Regions from separate parts of the Pseudomonas asplenii genome, predicted to be linked through region 1. Evidence: predicted binding sites of a transcription regulator. Region 1 holds the regulator's gene; each other region holds the start of a gene.
The links. Region 1 encodes FliA, which starts transcription of late flagellar genes. Its sites were predicted from a motif close to CTAAAGTTTNNNNNNNNNNNGCCGNTAA; they were not measured.
Positions count from the first base shown of each region.

Region 1 (3,466 bases):
GGAAATCCTGAAGGATCTCTTCATCGGCGCCGAAGCTCATGTGTATGGGTGCTCCTAGAATCCAAGGCTGGAAAGCAAATCGTCGACATCGTCCTGGCCGGACACAACGTCTTCACGTTTATCGGCATGAATCTGCGGACCTTCACCCTTTTCCATTTGTTTTTGTGGATCTTTTTGCGCGAGGATCTCTTCGCGGTCATGTTCGATACCGGCAAAGCGATCCACCTGGCTGGCCATCAACACCAGTTTGAGCAGGTTGCTTTCGACTTCGGTGACCATTTGCGTGACACGCTTGATCACCTGACCGGTCAGATCCTGATAATCCTGGGCCAGCAGAATGTCATTGAGGTCGCTCGAAACGGCCCGGGTTTCCTGCTCGCTACGCGTCAGGAAAACGTCGACCCGCCGAGCCAGTGCGCGAAATTCCTCGGCACCGACCTCACGTCGCATGAACCGCCCCCAATCGGCGCTGAGCGCCTTGGCTTCGTCGCTCAGGCCATTGACCCGAGGCGTCGCACTTTCCACCAGGTCCATGGTGCGATTGGCCGCCGCCTCGGTCAGCCTGACCACATAGGACAGGCGTTCGGTAGCATCGGTGATCTGCGAGACTTCCTCGGCTTGCGGCATCGTGGGATCAATCTGGAAATTGACGATCGCACTGTGCAACTCGCGGGTCAGCTTGCCGACTTCCAGATACAAGCCGCGGTCACGGGTCTGGTTCAGCTCATGGATCATTTGCACCGCGTCGCCGAAGCGGCCTTTTTCAAGGCTTTCAACAAGCTCGCGAGCATGTTTTTTCAGGGTCGATTCAAAATCGCCGAGAGAATATTCGTTGTGCTCCATAGCGCCCCCGTGGCGGACTTCATCAACCGATGCGTTCGAAGATTTTTTCGATCTTCTCTTTCAACGCCTGGGCCGTGAATGGTTTGACCACATAGCCGTTCACACCCGCCTGGGCAGCCTCGATGATCTGCTCGCGCTTGGCTTCGGCCGTGACCATCAGGACCGGCAGGTGCTTGAGCTTTTCGTCGGCACGGACATGGCGCAGCAGATCGATGCCGGTCATACCGGGCATGTTCCAGTCGGTGACCAGAAAATCGATGCTGCCACTATTGAGCACCGGGATAGCGGTAATGCCATCGTCGGCCTCGACAGTGTTGGTGAACCCGAGGTCACGCAACAGGTTTTTGATGATCCGCCGCATCGTTGAGAAGTCATCAACAATGAGGATTTTCATGTTCTTGTTCAATTCGACCTCCAAGCAGTCTTAAACGCGTCTCAGCACCTGGACGCGCTGTTAAATCAATTCGGCACAACACTCGACAAGGCTCTGTACCCTACTGCATGGAAACCCCCACCGGCCGAGTCGCCAATACACCGTCACACGCTGCATCGGTCTCATTCGCAGTGCCCCCCACACACTGCCTGTCAACGCGCTCGCCACTCCCCCAAACGCCCCCGCAAACGGGCTGCGCACTGGCTATGCAACTGGCTGACTCGCGATTCGCTGACCCCCAGCACCTCACCGATTTCCTTGAGGTTCAGTTCCTCGTCGTAGTACAGCGACAACACCAGCCGCTCACGCTCCGGCAAATTGGCAATCGCATCCGCCAGTGCGCTCTGGAAGCGTTCATCCTCCAGATCGCGCGACGGTTCAAGATGAGCACTCGCGCCATCCTCATGCAACCCTTCATGCTCGCCGTCCTGTAACAGGTCGTCGAAACTGAACAATCGGCTGCCCAAGGTATCGTTCAAAATCCCGTAATAATCATCGAGACTCAATTGGAGTTCGGCTGCAACTTCATGATCTTTAGCGTCACGACCGGTTTTCGCTTCAATTGAGCGAATTGCGTCACTGACCATGCGCGTATTGCGGTGAACCGAACGCGGTGCCCAGTCCCCCTTGCGCACCTCATCGAGCATCGCCCCACGGATACGGATACCGGCATAAGTCTCGAAACTCGCGCCCTTGCCTGAATCGTATTTGGTCGAAACCTCGAGCAGGCCGATCATCCCCGCCTGGATCAGATCCTCGACCTGGACGCTGGCCGGCAGCCGCGCCAGCAGGTGATAAGCGATCCGCTTGACCAGGGGCGCGTAGCGCTCGATCAATTCATATTGGCTGTCACGCGACGACTTGGAATACATGCGATAGCCACTTGCAGTCATAGTACCGGTCCCGCACTCGTTTGAAGCACCAAACGTTCGACAAAGAATTCCAGATGTCCGCGTGGGTTGGCGGGCAACGGCCAAGTGTCGACCTTCTGCGCGATAGCCTTGAACGCCAGGGCACATTTCGAACGAGGGAACGCTTCGTAGACCGCACGCTGCTTTTGCACAGCCTTGCGAACGCATTCGTCGTACGGAACGGCACCTACGTATTGTAGAGCGACATCCAGGAAACGATCCGTGACCTTGGTCAATTTGGCAAACAGGTTGCGACCTTCCTGCGGGCTCTGGGCCATGTTGGCCAGCACGCGGAAACGATTCATGCCGTAATCGCGGTTGAGCAACTTGATCAGCGCATAGGCATCGGTGATCGAGGTGGGTTCGTCGCAGACCACCAGCAGCACTTCCTGGGCCGCGCGAACGAAACTGACGACCGAATCACCAATACCCGCAGCGGTATCGATAACCAGCACATCCAGGTTGTCGCCGATATCGCTGAACGCCTGGATCAGCCCGGCATGCTGGGCCGGATTGAGGTTGACCATGCTCTGGGTCCCGGAGGCCGCAGGCACGATACGGATTCCGCCAGGGCCTTGCAGCATCACATCGCGCAGCTCGCAGCGGCCCTCGACCACATCGGCCAGGGTCCGTTTAGGGGTCAGTCCCAGCAGAACGTCGACATTCGCCAGCCCCAGATCGGCATCCAGCAACATGACACGCCGGCCAAGCTCAGCCAGCGCCAGCGACAAGTTCACTGACACGTTAGTCTTTCCGACGCCACCCTTGCCGCCGGTCACCGCAATCACCTGTACGGGATGCATGCTGCCCATGTTCTCTTCTTACCTTGTCTTGCTTAGACGGAAGGCCACATAACTGGCTGCGCGTTCCCCAAGGAACCTAATGCCTGGCAGACCATCGATGTAGATGCATTGCAACGTCTTCATGATTACCTCACCCCACTCGCTTGGACGGGCTGTGGTAGATGTCAGCGAACATATCGGCCATGGCCTCTTCGCTGGGTTCTTCCTGCATTTGCACACTGACCGCGCGGCTCACCAACTGGTGGCGACGGGGCAAATGCAGATCGTCCGGAATCCTCGGCCCATCGGTCAGATAGGCCACCGGCAGTTCATGGCTGATGGCCAGGCTCAGCACTTCGCCAAGGCTTGCCGTCTCGTCCAGCTTGGTCAGGATGCAACCGGCCAGGCCACAACGCTTGTAGCTGTGGTAGGCAGCGGTGAGCACCTGCTTCTGACTGGTCGTGGCCAGCACCAGGTAATTCTTCGCCTTGATCCCG
Region 1 covers NZ_LT629777.1:3,480,742-3,484,207, reverse strand. Annotated here, with positions in the region: gene BLU37_RS16035 (chemotaxis protein CheA) at 1-40, opposite strand, end outside; gene BLU37_RS16030 (protein phosphatase CheZ) at 55-843, opposite strand; gene BLU37_RS16025 (chemotaxis response regulator CheY) at 866-1,237, opposite strand; gene fliA (RNA polymerase sigma factor FliA) at 1,429-2,169, opposite strand; gene fleN (flagellar synthesis regulator FleN) at 2,166-2,999, opposite strand; gene flhF (flagellar biosynthesis protein FlhF) at 3,121-3,466, opposite strand, start outside.

Region 2 (3,466 bases), 2.7 Mb from region 1:
TCTGGTGGGCATGGGCGTGCTGCCCCTGCAGTTCAAGGCCGGGCAGAACCGCAAGACCCTGCAGCTCACTGGCCGGGAGACCTTGAGCATCGAAGGCCTGGCTGGCGTCGAACTGCAACCGCGAATGAACCTCGACCTGATCATCAGGCATGAAGAGGGTCATTCGCAGAAGATCGAAGTGCTGTGCCGTATCGACACGCTCAACGAAGTTGAATACTTCAAGTCCGGAGGCATTCTGCATTATGTGCTGCGACAACTGATCGCAGGCTGAGGAAAGCGGCGCCTCACGTTGAAAAAACAGTGGTCTGACCATTATTTTTTCATTAGTCAGGCACCCCGGGGTGCGGGTTATGATGACTCGCCCGCCGGGTTTGGCGGGGCTGTCCAACTCGCCAAGGAGCTGCATGTCCATCCTGCCCTGGCCTTATCTGGCCCTGTTGTCCCTGGGTTATGCACTGGCCTTGAGTGTCGGCCAACTGAGCCTGCCGAGCCTGCTCGGTTTCAGCCTCTTGCTGGCAAGCGGCCTGGCCGCCCGGCAAACCCGCAGCCGGGCAGGCCGCTACCTGGGACATGGGCTGTTCGTGCTGGTGGCCGTCGCCCTGGCCCTGCACAGGTTGCCGGGTTTCCACAGCGGCCAGGTGATCAGCGCCATGCGCCTGACCCCGGATGCCATACCGTTCAACCTGTACCTGAATCTCGACAAGCCGCTGATCGGCTTCTGGCTGCTGCTGATCTGCCCCTGGCTGGTCCAGCGCCACTCGCCAGGACGCGTCCTGCTCAGCGCAGCAAGCGCCTGGGTCGCGACCTCGCTGCTCGCCCTGGGCTGCGCCAGTTTACTGGGCATCGTCGGCTGGGCGCCGAAATGGCCTGAGTCCGGTGGATGGTGGCTGCTGAACAACCTCTTGCTGGTGAGCCTGGTCGAGGAAGTGCTGTTCCGTGGTTATATTCAGGGCGGTCTGAGCCGCTGCCTGAAGTCCTTGCCACACGGTGAAACCCTGGCCTTGCTGGGCGCCGCGCTGATTTTCGGGCTCACCCATGTGGGCGCGGGCTGGCAATGGATGCTGCTGGCGACACTGGCCGGGGTCGGCTATGGTCTGGCCTACCGTTTTGGCGGTCTGGCTGCGGCCATCCTGACCCATGTCGCGCTCAATACCGTTCACTTCGTATTTTTCACTTATCCAATGTTGCAATCGTGATATCAAGGATGAAAGTAGCAAGAGGTACAGTTGTTTGATGAAAAGCTCGGCGAGGAGCTGAGCGTGTTAATTCCCAGCGTGTTCGACTCGTATTCAAGGACGAGTGCGGGTACGCAAGAGCCCAATCATGAAACGGTCATGAAAGTCGAAAAAATATTCAACATTTTCACAGTCATGCCGATAACTTGCCATAGCCTTGCGGATTGAAAAACCATGCGTAACAACCAACCCATCACCCAACGCGAACGCACCTTTCCTGCTCAGCAACGGTTGATTTCCACTACCGACGCCAAAGGCGTGATCACCTACTGCAACGACGCTTTCGTCGAAATCAGTGGGTTCTCACGCGAAGAACTGATCCGCGCTCCGCACAATCTGGTGCGGCACCCGGATGTTCCGACAGCGGTGTTTGCGCATATGTGGAACACGCTTAAACAAGGCCTGCCATGGATGGGCATTGTCAAGAATCGCTGCAAGAGCGGTGACCACTACTGGGTCAACGCCTATGTGACCCCCGTCTTCGAAGGCAACCAGGTGGTGGGCTACGAATCGGTGCGGGTCAAGCCCACTGCTGAACAGATCCGCCGTGCCGAAGCGCTCTACCTGCGCATCAACCAGGGCAAGTCGGCGATTCCGCGCAAGGACAAGTGGCTGCCGATGTTACAGGACTGGCTGCCGTTCATACTGGTCAGCCAGGTGAGCTTCCTGATCGGTGCCTGGCTCGATTCCCACTGGGGCTTCGCCCTCGCCGCCGCCGTTTCGGTGCCACTTGGCCTGCTGGGCCTGAGCTGGCAGCAACGCGGCCTCAAGCGCCTGCTACGCCTGGCCGAACAGACCACCTCGGACCCGCTGATCGCCCAGATGTACACCGACAGCCGAGGCGCCCAGGCCCGCCTGGAGATGTCGATCCTCAGCCAGGAAGCACGCCTGAAGACCTGCCTGACCCGTCTGCAGGACACCGCCGAACATCTCAATGCCCAGGCCAGGCAGTCCGACGACCTGGCGCAGAAGAGTTCCGACGGTCTCGACCGTCAGCGTCTGGAAACCGAACAGGTCGCAACCGCCGTCAACCAGATGGCTGCCACCACTCAGGAAGTTGCCAGCCATGTGCAACGTACGGCCGATGCCACCCAGGAAGCCAACCGCCTGACCAGCCGCGGCCGCGATATCGCCGGGGAAACCCGCGACGCCATCGAGCGATTGTCGGTGGTGGTCGGCGAAACCGGCGGTACCGTGACCCAGCTGGCCAAGGACAGCGACGAGATTGGTGGCGTGGTCGATGTGATCAAGGGCATTGCCGACCAGACCAACCTGCTGGCACTGAACGCGGCCATCGAAGCGGCCCGTGCCGGCGAGATGGGCCGTGGTTTCGCGGTGGTGGCCGATGAAGTGCGCCAACTGGCGCAACGCACCAGCGAATCCACCGGGCAGATCCATGCCCTGATCGCCAAGCTGCAACAGACCGCCAATACCGCCGTACAGACCATGGACGCCGGCCATCGCCAGGCCCAGGAAGGCGTGGCGCGTGTGTTGGAAGCGGATGCGGCACTGGTGGGGATCAGCGAAGCGGTCGCCAATATCACCGACATGACCACCCAGATCGCTGCCGCCACCGAAGAGCAGAGTTCGGTGGCCGAGGAGATCAGCCGCAACATCAGCACCATCGCGCAATTGGCCGACCAGACCTCGGAACAGGCGCACAACTCCGCGCAACTGAGCGAGGAACTGACGCACACGGCCCATACGCAGTATTCGCTGGTGGAGCGTTTCAACCGCTGATCGCAAGCCGCGCAGCCGCAAAACCCGGTGCCCGACAGGCCCCGGGTTTTTTATTGCCCGCGACAACACTAAAAACTTCTTTTTTATAAGTAAGAAATTTCTTCGTGAAAATGAACTTACTGCTTACATGGAAAGTACAAAACAAACAAACAGCCAAACTCCTTGACAACACCAGGGAGTTAATATTCGTTGAGTGCTTGGCAAACTAACGCACAGACGGTTAATACCTGCCTCTTGAATGCCTTAGTTGCCAAAAAACCACGGACAGACGTAGAACTTTAAAACAATCAGTAAAGCGTCCAGTCGCGGCCCCTCCCTGACAACACTCAACCCGATAAAAGGAGTATCCTCATGAAGGACTTGGCGATTCAAATCCCATGCCCCTTACTACAAGCCCCACTCGTTGAAACGGCGGCTCCCGAAGACGGACTCTTGCCAGCAACCGATCTGGACCAGCCCCTGCGCGTGACGATCAACCCGTGGCGCGAAGT
Region 2 covers NZ_LT629777.1:6,182,669-6,186,134, forward strand. Annotated here, with positions in the region: gene acnA (aconitate hydratase AcnA) at 1-271, shown strand, start outside; gene BLU37_RS27235 (CPBP family intramembrane glutamic endopeptidase) at 405-1,196, shown strand; gene BLU37_RS27240 (methyl-accepting chemotaxis protein) at 1,410-2,975, shown strand; gene BLU37_RS27245 (hypothetical protein) at 3,408-3,466, shown strand, end outside.
Region 2: BLU37_RS27240 (methyl-accepting chemotaxis protein) is a predicted target of FliA. The motif match lies at 1,353-1,380, and genes of this name have one in related genera.

Region 3 (3,466 bases), 3.0 Mb from region 1:
GGGCCTGCTCCTCGGCAGCACTGGCAATGACCAGATTACGCTCATGAATCTGATGCACCGAGGCCGTGATGGTCTTCAAGGCATCGCCCGCGCGCTCGGCCAGAACCAGGGTACTGGCGGCACGCCGGGAACTGGCCTGCATCGAATCCAGGGCCTGGGTCGAGCTGCTGCGCATGCCATGCACCATCTGCTCGATCTCTTGGGTCGATTGTTGAGTACGATGGGCCAGCGCCCGCACCTCGTCAGCCACCACCGCGAAACCGCGCCCACTCTCGCCGGCACGGGCCGCTTCGATGGCGGCGTTGAGGGCCAGCAGGTTGGTCTGCTCGGCAATCGCCCGAATCACATCGAGCACCTTGCCGATATCCTGAGACTGGGTGGCGAGTGACTGCACCAGTTCGCCGGTCTGCTCCACCTCGCCGGCCAGGGCATTGATCGCCTCGGCCGTTTCACTGACGCGCTCCTGACCCAACTGAGCCGACTCACTGGACTCGCGAGTGGCCTCGGACGTGGACACGGCATTGCGCGCCACCTCTTCCACCGCAGCGGTCATTTCATTGACGGCGGTGGCCGCCTGCTCGATTTCATCGTTCTGCTGTTGCAGGTCCCGGGTGCTGTTGAGCGTCACCGCATTCAACTCGTCCGCTGCGGTCGCCAGTTGCGCCGACGAACCGGTGATGCCCTGCAAGGTGTTGCGCAAAGTCTGCTGCATGGTCGCCAGCGCTTCGAGCAGTTGACTCACCTCGTCAGTGCCTTGCGCCTCGATATCGCGGGTCAGGTCACCACGAGCAACGTTCTGCGCGGCGCCCAGTGCCTCACCCAGCGGCTTGACGATACTGCGGGTGAGCAACATTGCCAGGCCCACGGTCGCCAGGGCGGCCAGGGCGATAAACAGAATGACGACGGTCCGGGAACTGCTGTAGTGCGCCTCGGCCTTCAGGCTCTCGGCCTCGACCCGCTTGCTGAAGAGGTCCGCCAGGTCGGTGAGCTGCTTGCCGGAACCGTCGACCACGGTTTTCATGTCCACCAGCAGCAGTTTGATCAATTCGTCGCGTCGCCCCTGCTCCGCCAGCGTGAACGATTGAGCGATACCTGTGCGGTAAGTGGCGAAGGTCGACTTGAACTGGTCATACAAGACGCGCGTTTCAGGCGTGGTCACCAGCTTGTCGTATGCAACGATCTTCGCGCTCAGTTCCTTGTCGCGGGTATCCATCTGGGAACGGTACGTGGCGATATTCTTCGGGTCCGGGTCCAGGGCCATGCGCAGGGAGATCGTACGGATGCGCAGCATGATCTCGCGAATCTCGTCGCCACCGCGAATACTCGGCAGCCATTGGGTTTCAACCGCCACTTCACTGTCCCGGATACTCGCCATCTTTTCGAGGGCAAACAGGCCAAGCAGAGCCACCAGCAACGCAATCAAAGCGAACCCGAGTGCGGCGCGAGGCGCAATATTCAATCGACGAAGAAACATGACGGCAGCCTTTTCCTGGATGATCCGAAGTGAAATGACGTGGGCGTGGCCGCCGACGATTCACAGCTTATCGGCAAGTCATATGACAACTTGAAATGTACATCGGAAAATAGGGCCAGCTGCCAGCCCCCTGCACACCGACTGGAAGTCTGTTGTGACTGGCGCAAGAAATCCGGTCGCTCTAGGGCGTCTTTTGCCCAGCAGCCGGTACGATCGAGACCTTGTAATGGATGGCGGCGCGATAGCTCGTGCGCAAAATGCGCGTGGCTCGCTTGTTGATCGTATCTGCACTGGCATCCTGTGGAACCAGACTGTGCAGCTCTGTGTGCTGGGTATGAGCCAGCCAGGTCGATACACCCTGGCCCGGGGCGCAAGGCTGGGAAGCAAAACTGACTTTGCCGTCATTTCCTACACATTTGTAGGCATCGCCCGCGATAGCGGTAGCCGAGGTCACGGCCAGGATCATGAAAAACCAGAATTTGCCCATCTTAAGCATCCTTGGCGGCGACGGTCATACCTACATTCGGTGCAGTTGCTGGGCAGCAACGCACGGCTGGCCGGATCTTAAGACCAAAAGACCGGGAGATTAAGTGAAACATCACTTTTCCACCGGCCACAAAAAACCCGCCGAAGCGGGTTCTTTGCTGACCATCACGACTCCTGTCGTCGGCCATCCTGGCCTGGGTCTGTCTTCCATGACGCTGTACACATCCTTGCGTAGCAGCAGTGAGTAAAGATTAACCCCCCGCCCACAGGCCGGAAAGAGGAGATCTCGGTGTCCATTTGTAAGCCTTTCGCCATACCTCGATCGCATTCACTTCAGTCCATGGCCAATCAGCCAACTCCGCTTCCCCTCTTCGAATGATCGGCGCCGCGCAGAAAAACCATCGCATCTGATGGCTATCGAACTTGCAAAGTCCCCGGAGACCACAACACCCTGCAAGCCAGCAGAGACTCCCTGCCTGATCAGGAGGGCCGCGCCATGGATAGGGGATGCCCGATGGTCATGTACCAAGAACCTCCCTCCCACCCTGAAAGCATCACGGGTCCGCCGGCAATAAGTAATGCGCTTTACAGTCACGACTTCCGTGATGCGACTTCGATGGTCAATATGAACTCGCCTCCCCTCTATCGCCAACTCGCCAACCACTACCTCAACGCCATCCAGAACGGAACACTCAAGACCGGTGAACGCTTTCCATCCATTCGCCTGATGATGGAAAAACATGCCATCAGCCTTTCCACCGCCGTCCAGGTCTGTCGTCAACTGGAAGACTACGGCGTGCTGGAAGCCCGCCCACGCTCCGGCAACTTCATTCGCCAACCGGCCAAGCCCCTGGCAATTTCGACCGCCAACGAAGCGCTGCTGCCACTGGATACCAGTCATTACGTCGGTATCCACGAGCAGGTTTCTGCGGTGGTCAAGGCCAGCCAGCAGGCCTCGATCCAGGTCAATCTCGCCAGCGCCTACTGCGGCGCGCAGATCTATCCATTGAAAACACTCCAGGACCACATGATCAAGGCCTTGCGCCAGGATCCGTATCTGCTCGGCAGCCCCTCCCCGGCCAGTGGCGCACGCCCACTGCGCGACTTGCTGGCCCGGCGGGCGCTGGGTTCGAAAATCAGCATCACCGCCGACAAGATCGTCATCACCAACGGTGCCACCGAGGCCATCAATCTGGCCTTGCGCGCGGTGACTCAACCGGGAGACATCGTGGCGGTGGAATCACCGACCTTCTATGGCCTCCTGCAGATTCTCGAAAGTCTGAATCTGCGCGTACTCGAAGTACCGACGACGACCAAGACCGGCATCAACCTGTTCGCCCTCGAACAACTGCTGCAGGGGCCGGAACGGATCAAGGCGCTGATCGTCATTCCCAACCTGCACAACCCACTGGGCAGCGTGATGCCCGATGCACACAAGGCGCTGCTGGTACAACTGTGCGCGGATTACGACACGGTACTGATCGAAGATGACACCTACTCGGACCT
Region 3 covers NZ_LT629777.1:431,451-434,916, forward strand. Annotated here, with positions in the region: gene BLU37_RS01975 (methyl-accepting chemotaxis protein) at 1-1,474, opposite strand, end outside; gene BLU37_RS01980 (DUF4124 domain-containing protein) at 1,656-1,961, opposite strand; gene BLU37_RS01985 (aminotransferase-like domain-containing protein) at 2,586-3,466, shown strand, end outside.
Region 3: BLU37_RS01975 (methyl-accepting chemotaxis protein) is a predicted target of FliA. The motif match lies at 1,542-1,569, and genes of this name have one in related genera.

Region 4 (3,466 bases), 610 kb from region 1:
ACATGAGCCTGCGAAGCATCGATCATCTGTTGCAGCATCAGACGCTCAGGGCTCCACCAGTAGCCGGTGTAGATCAGGCTGGCGTACTTGGCCATCAGCTCATCCTTGAGGTGAGCGACTTCACGGTCCAGGGTGATCGACTCGATCGCCCGGTGCGCGCGCAGCATGATGGTACCGCCAGGCGTTTCGTAGCAACCGCGGGACTTCATGCCCACATAACGGTTTTCGACGATATCCAGGCGACCGATACCGTGTGCACCACCGATACGGTTCAGGGTCGCCAGCACAGTGGCCGGAGTCATCTCGACGCCGTCCAGTGCCACGATGTCGCCGTTGCGATAGGTCAGTTCCAGGTATTGCGGCTTGTCAGGCGCGTTCTCTGGCGAGACGGTCCAACGCCACATGTCTTCTTCGTGCTCGGTCCAGGTGTCTTCCAGCACGCCGCCTTCATAGGAGATGTGCAGCAGGTTGGCGTCCATCGAGTACGGGGACTTCTTCTTGCCGTGACGCTCGATCGGGATCGCATGCTTTTCGGCGTAGTCCATCAGCTTTTCACGGGACAGCAGGTCCCACTCGCGCCACGGAGCGATCACTTTCACCCCCGGCTTGAGCGCATAGGCACCCAGTTCGAAACGCACCTGGTCGTTACCCTTGCCGGTGGCGCCATGGGAAATGGCATCGGCGCCGGTTTCGTTGGCGATCTCGATCAGACGCTTGGCGATCAGCGGACGTGCGATGGAAGTACCCAGCAGGTACTCGCCTTCGTAGACGGTATTGGCACGGAACATCGGGAACACGAAATCACGGACGAACTCTTCGCGCAGGTCGTCGATGTAGATCTCTTTGACGCCCATGGCCTGGGCCTTGGCACGAGCAGGCTCGACCTCTTCGCCCTGACCCAGATCAGCGGTGAAGGTCACCACTTCACAGTTATAAGTATCCTGCAGCCACTTGAGGATCACCGAAGTGTCCAGGCCGCCGGAATACGCGAGAACGACCTTGTTTACGTCGGCCATGCCATCACTCCACGGGGGTTGTACGGAAAGCGCCGATTCTACCGGCCAACACCGTGGATTTACAGAGGCGCGACAGCGAGGGACGGCAAAGCGACAGATAATGTCGAGCGCGCGACGATAACAGCCGTTTCAGGAGGTCGTTGCCGCGCTCCCGGCCGCCGCCGTGGGAGCCGGTTTGTCGGCAGCCGGGGCAGCCGGAGCACGCTCGAGATGGATGTTGACCCGACGATTCTTCGCCCGGTTGCCAGGATTGGTGTTGGGCACCAGTGGATACCGCTCGCCATGGAAACGCATGACGATCTGCGACTCCGGAATACCGCCAGCCTTGAAGAAGTCCATCACCGCCAGGGCGCGACGGCGCGACAGGTCACGGTTGGTCAGACGGTTGCCGCTATTGTCCGAATGCCCATCGAGTTCGATGTGGTTGACGGTCGGATCAGCCTTCATGAAGTCCAGCATACCCTGCAACTGGGCCTTGGCCTGGGCGTTGAGTTCGATGCCTCCATCCGGGAAGCCGACTTCGGCCTGCTTGATCTGCTCGAAGTTCTTCGGCAGCAGTTTGGCGGTACAGCTCTGGAAATCGCTGTAGGCCTGGTTGAATTTCACCGGCAGCAGGCGCACTTCGGAAACCCCGCCCTCGCGGGAATAGTGGCGGACCAATGGGCTACGACCTTCGAGCAGACCATGGAACAGGCTGCCGGCCTGCCCCTGCGAGCTGTTGAACAGCACATCACCATTGCCGACTTTCACCGAACCCAGGTTGATGTCGCCGCGTCCGGGCTGCCAAGGCGCCGCCGCCGCCAACAAGGTCGCCGAACCGCTGCCCAGCACGTGGTTATTGGACTTGAGTCGGAAAATTGCCTGTTCGCCCGCACGACGCACGAACTCGCCGGCACCGAAATCGGTGATCGGCTGAGTCAGCCGACACTCGAATTTGTCCCCTTCCACCTTCCACTCGATGCTCTCCAGACGGGTCTGGAAAGTCAATGCCATGGCCGGCAGGCTGGCAAACATACTGAGCAAGGCTAAATAACGCTGGCGCACGGGAGGCTCCAATGGTTCCACGACTTTGAGACTGACGTACCGGTTCTACGCCATACCTTCGGGCTATCGGTTGCATTCGGCAAAACTTGATAGCGAGTGCCTGAGAGAGTCTTTTCCGGTAGCATTCCCCTGAGTTCGACCCGCCTGGAATCCCCAATGTCCGACCGCCTGACCCTGCTGCGTCCCGACGACTGGCATATCCATCTTCGCGATGGTGCTGCGTTACCCCACACTGTTGCAGATGTTGCGCGCACCTTTGGTCGCGCCATCATCATGCCTAATCTGGTGCCTCCGGTACGCAACGCCGCCGAAGCCGATGCCTATCGCCAGCGCATTCTCGCGGCGCGGCCGGCCGGCAGCCGTTTCGAACCCCTGATGGTGCTCTACCTCACCGATCGCACACAGCCCGAGGAAATCCACGCGGCCAAGGCCAGTGGTTTCGTCTACGCGGCCAAACTGTATCCGGCCGGGGCAACCACCAACTCGGACTCCGGCGTGACCAGCGTCGACAAGATCTTCGACGTTCTGCAAGCCATGGCCGAAGTCGGCATGCCCCTGCTGGTGCATGGTGAAGTGACCCGCAGCGAGGTCGACGTGTTCGACCGCGAGAAGCAGTTCATCGACGAACACATGCGTCGTGTGGTCGAACGCTTCCCGACGCTGAAAGTGGTGTTCGAACACATCACCACTGCCGATGCCGTACAGTTCGTCAACGAGGCTTCGGCCAACGTCGGCGCGACCATCACCGCGCATCACCTGCTGTACAACCGCAACCACATGCTGGTAGGCGGTATCCGACCGCACTTCTACTGCCTGCCGATCCTCAAGCGCAACACCCACCAGTCGGCACTGCTCGACGCCGCCACCAGCGGCAGCGAGAAGTTCTTCCTCGGTACCGACTCGGCGCCCCACGCCCAGCACGCCAAGGAAGCAGCCTGCGGCTGCGCCGGCTGCTACACCGCCTATGCGGCCATCGAGCTGTATGCCGAGGCGTTCGAGCAGCGCAATGCCCTGGACAAACTCGAAGGTTTTGCCAGCCTGCACGGCCCGCGCTTCTATGGCTTGGCGCCGAACAGCGAGCGCATCACCCTGGTTCGCGAAGAATGGACCGCCCCCGCCAGCCTGCCCTTTGGCGAGCTGTCCGTCATCCCGCTGCGCGCCGGTGAAAAACTGCGCTGGCGCCTGCTGGAGGAAACCCTGTGAGTGAAGATCATTTCGACGACGAACTGGAAGGCAACGGCGCCTCTAGCGGCCCCCGCCATCCGATGGCGGCACGCTTTCGCGGCTACCTGCCGGTTGTCGTCGACGTAGAAACCGGTGGCTTCAACGCGGCCACCGATGCCTTGCTGGAAATCGCCGCGACCACCATCGGCATGGACGAAGATGGTTTCGTGTTCCCCGAGCAC
Region 4 covers NZ_LT629777.1:2,868,205-2,871,670, reverse strand. Annotated here, with positions in the region: gene BLU37_RS13100 (argininosuccinate synthase) at 1-1,016, opposite strand, end outside; gene BLU37_RS13095 (flagellar protein MotY) at 1,146-2,060, opposite strand; gene pyrC (dihydroorotase) at 2,217-3,263, shown strand; gene rnt (ribonuclease T) at 3,260-3,466, shown strand, end outside.
Region 4: BLU37_RS13095 (flagellar protein MotY) is a predicted target of FliA. The motif match lies at 2,124-2,151, and genes of this name have one in related genera.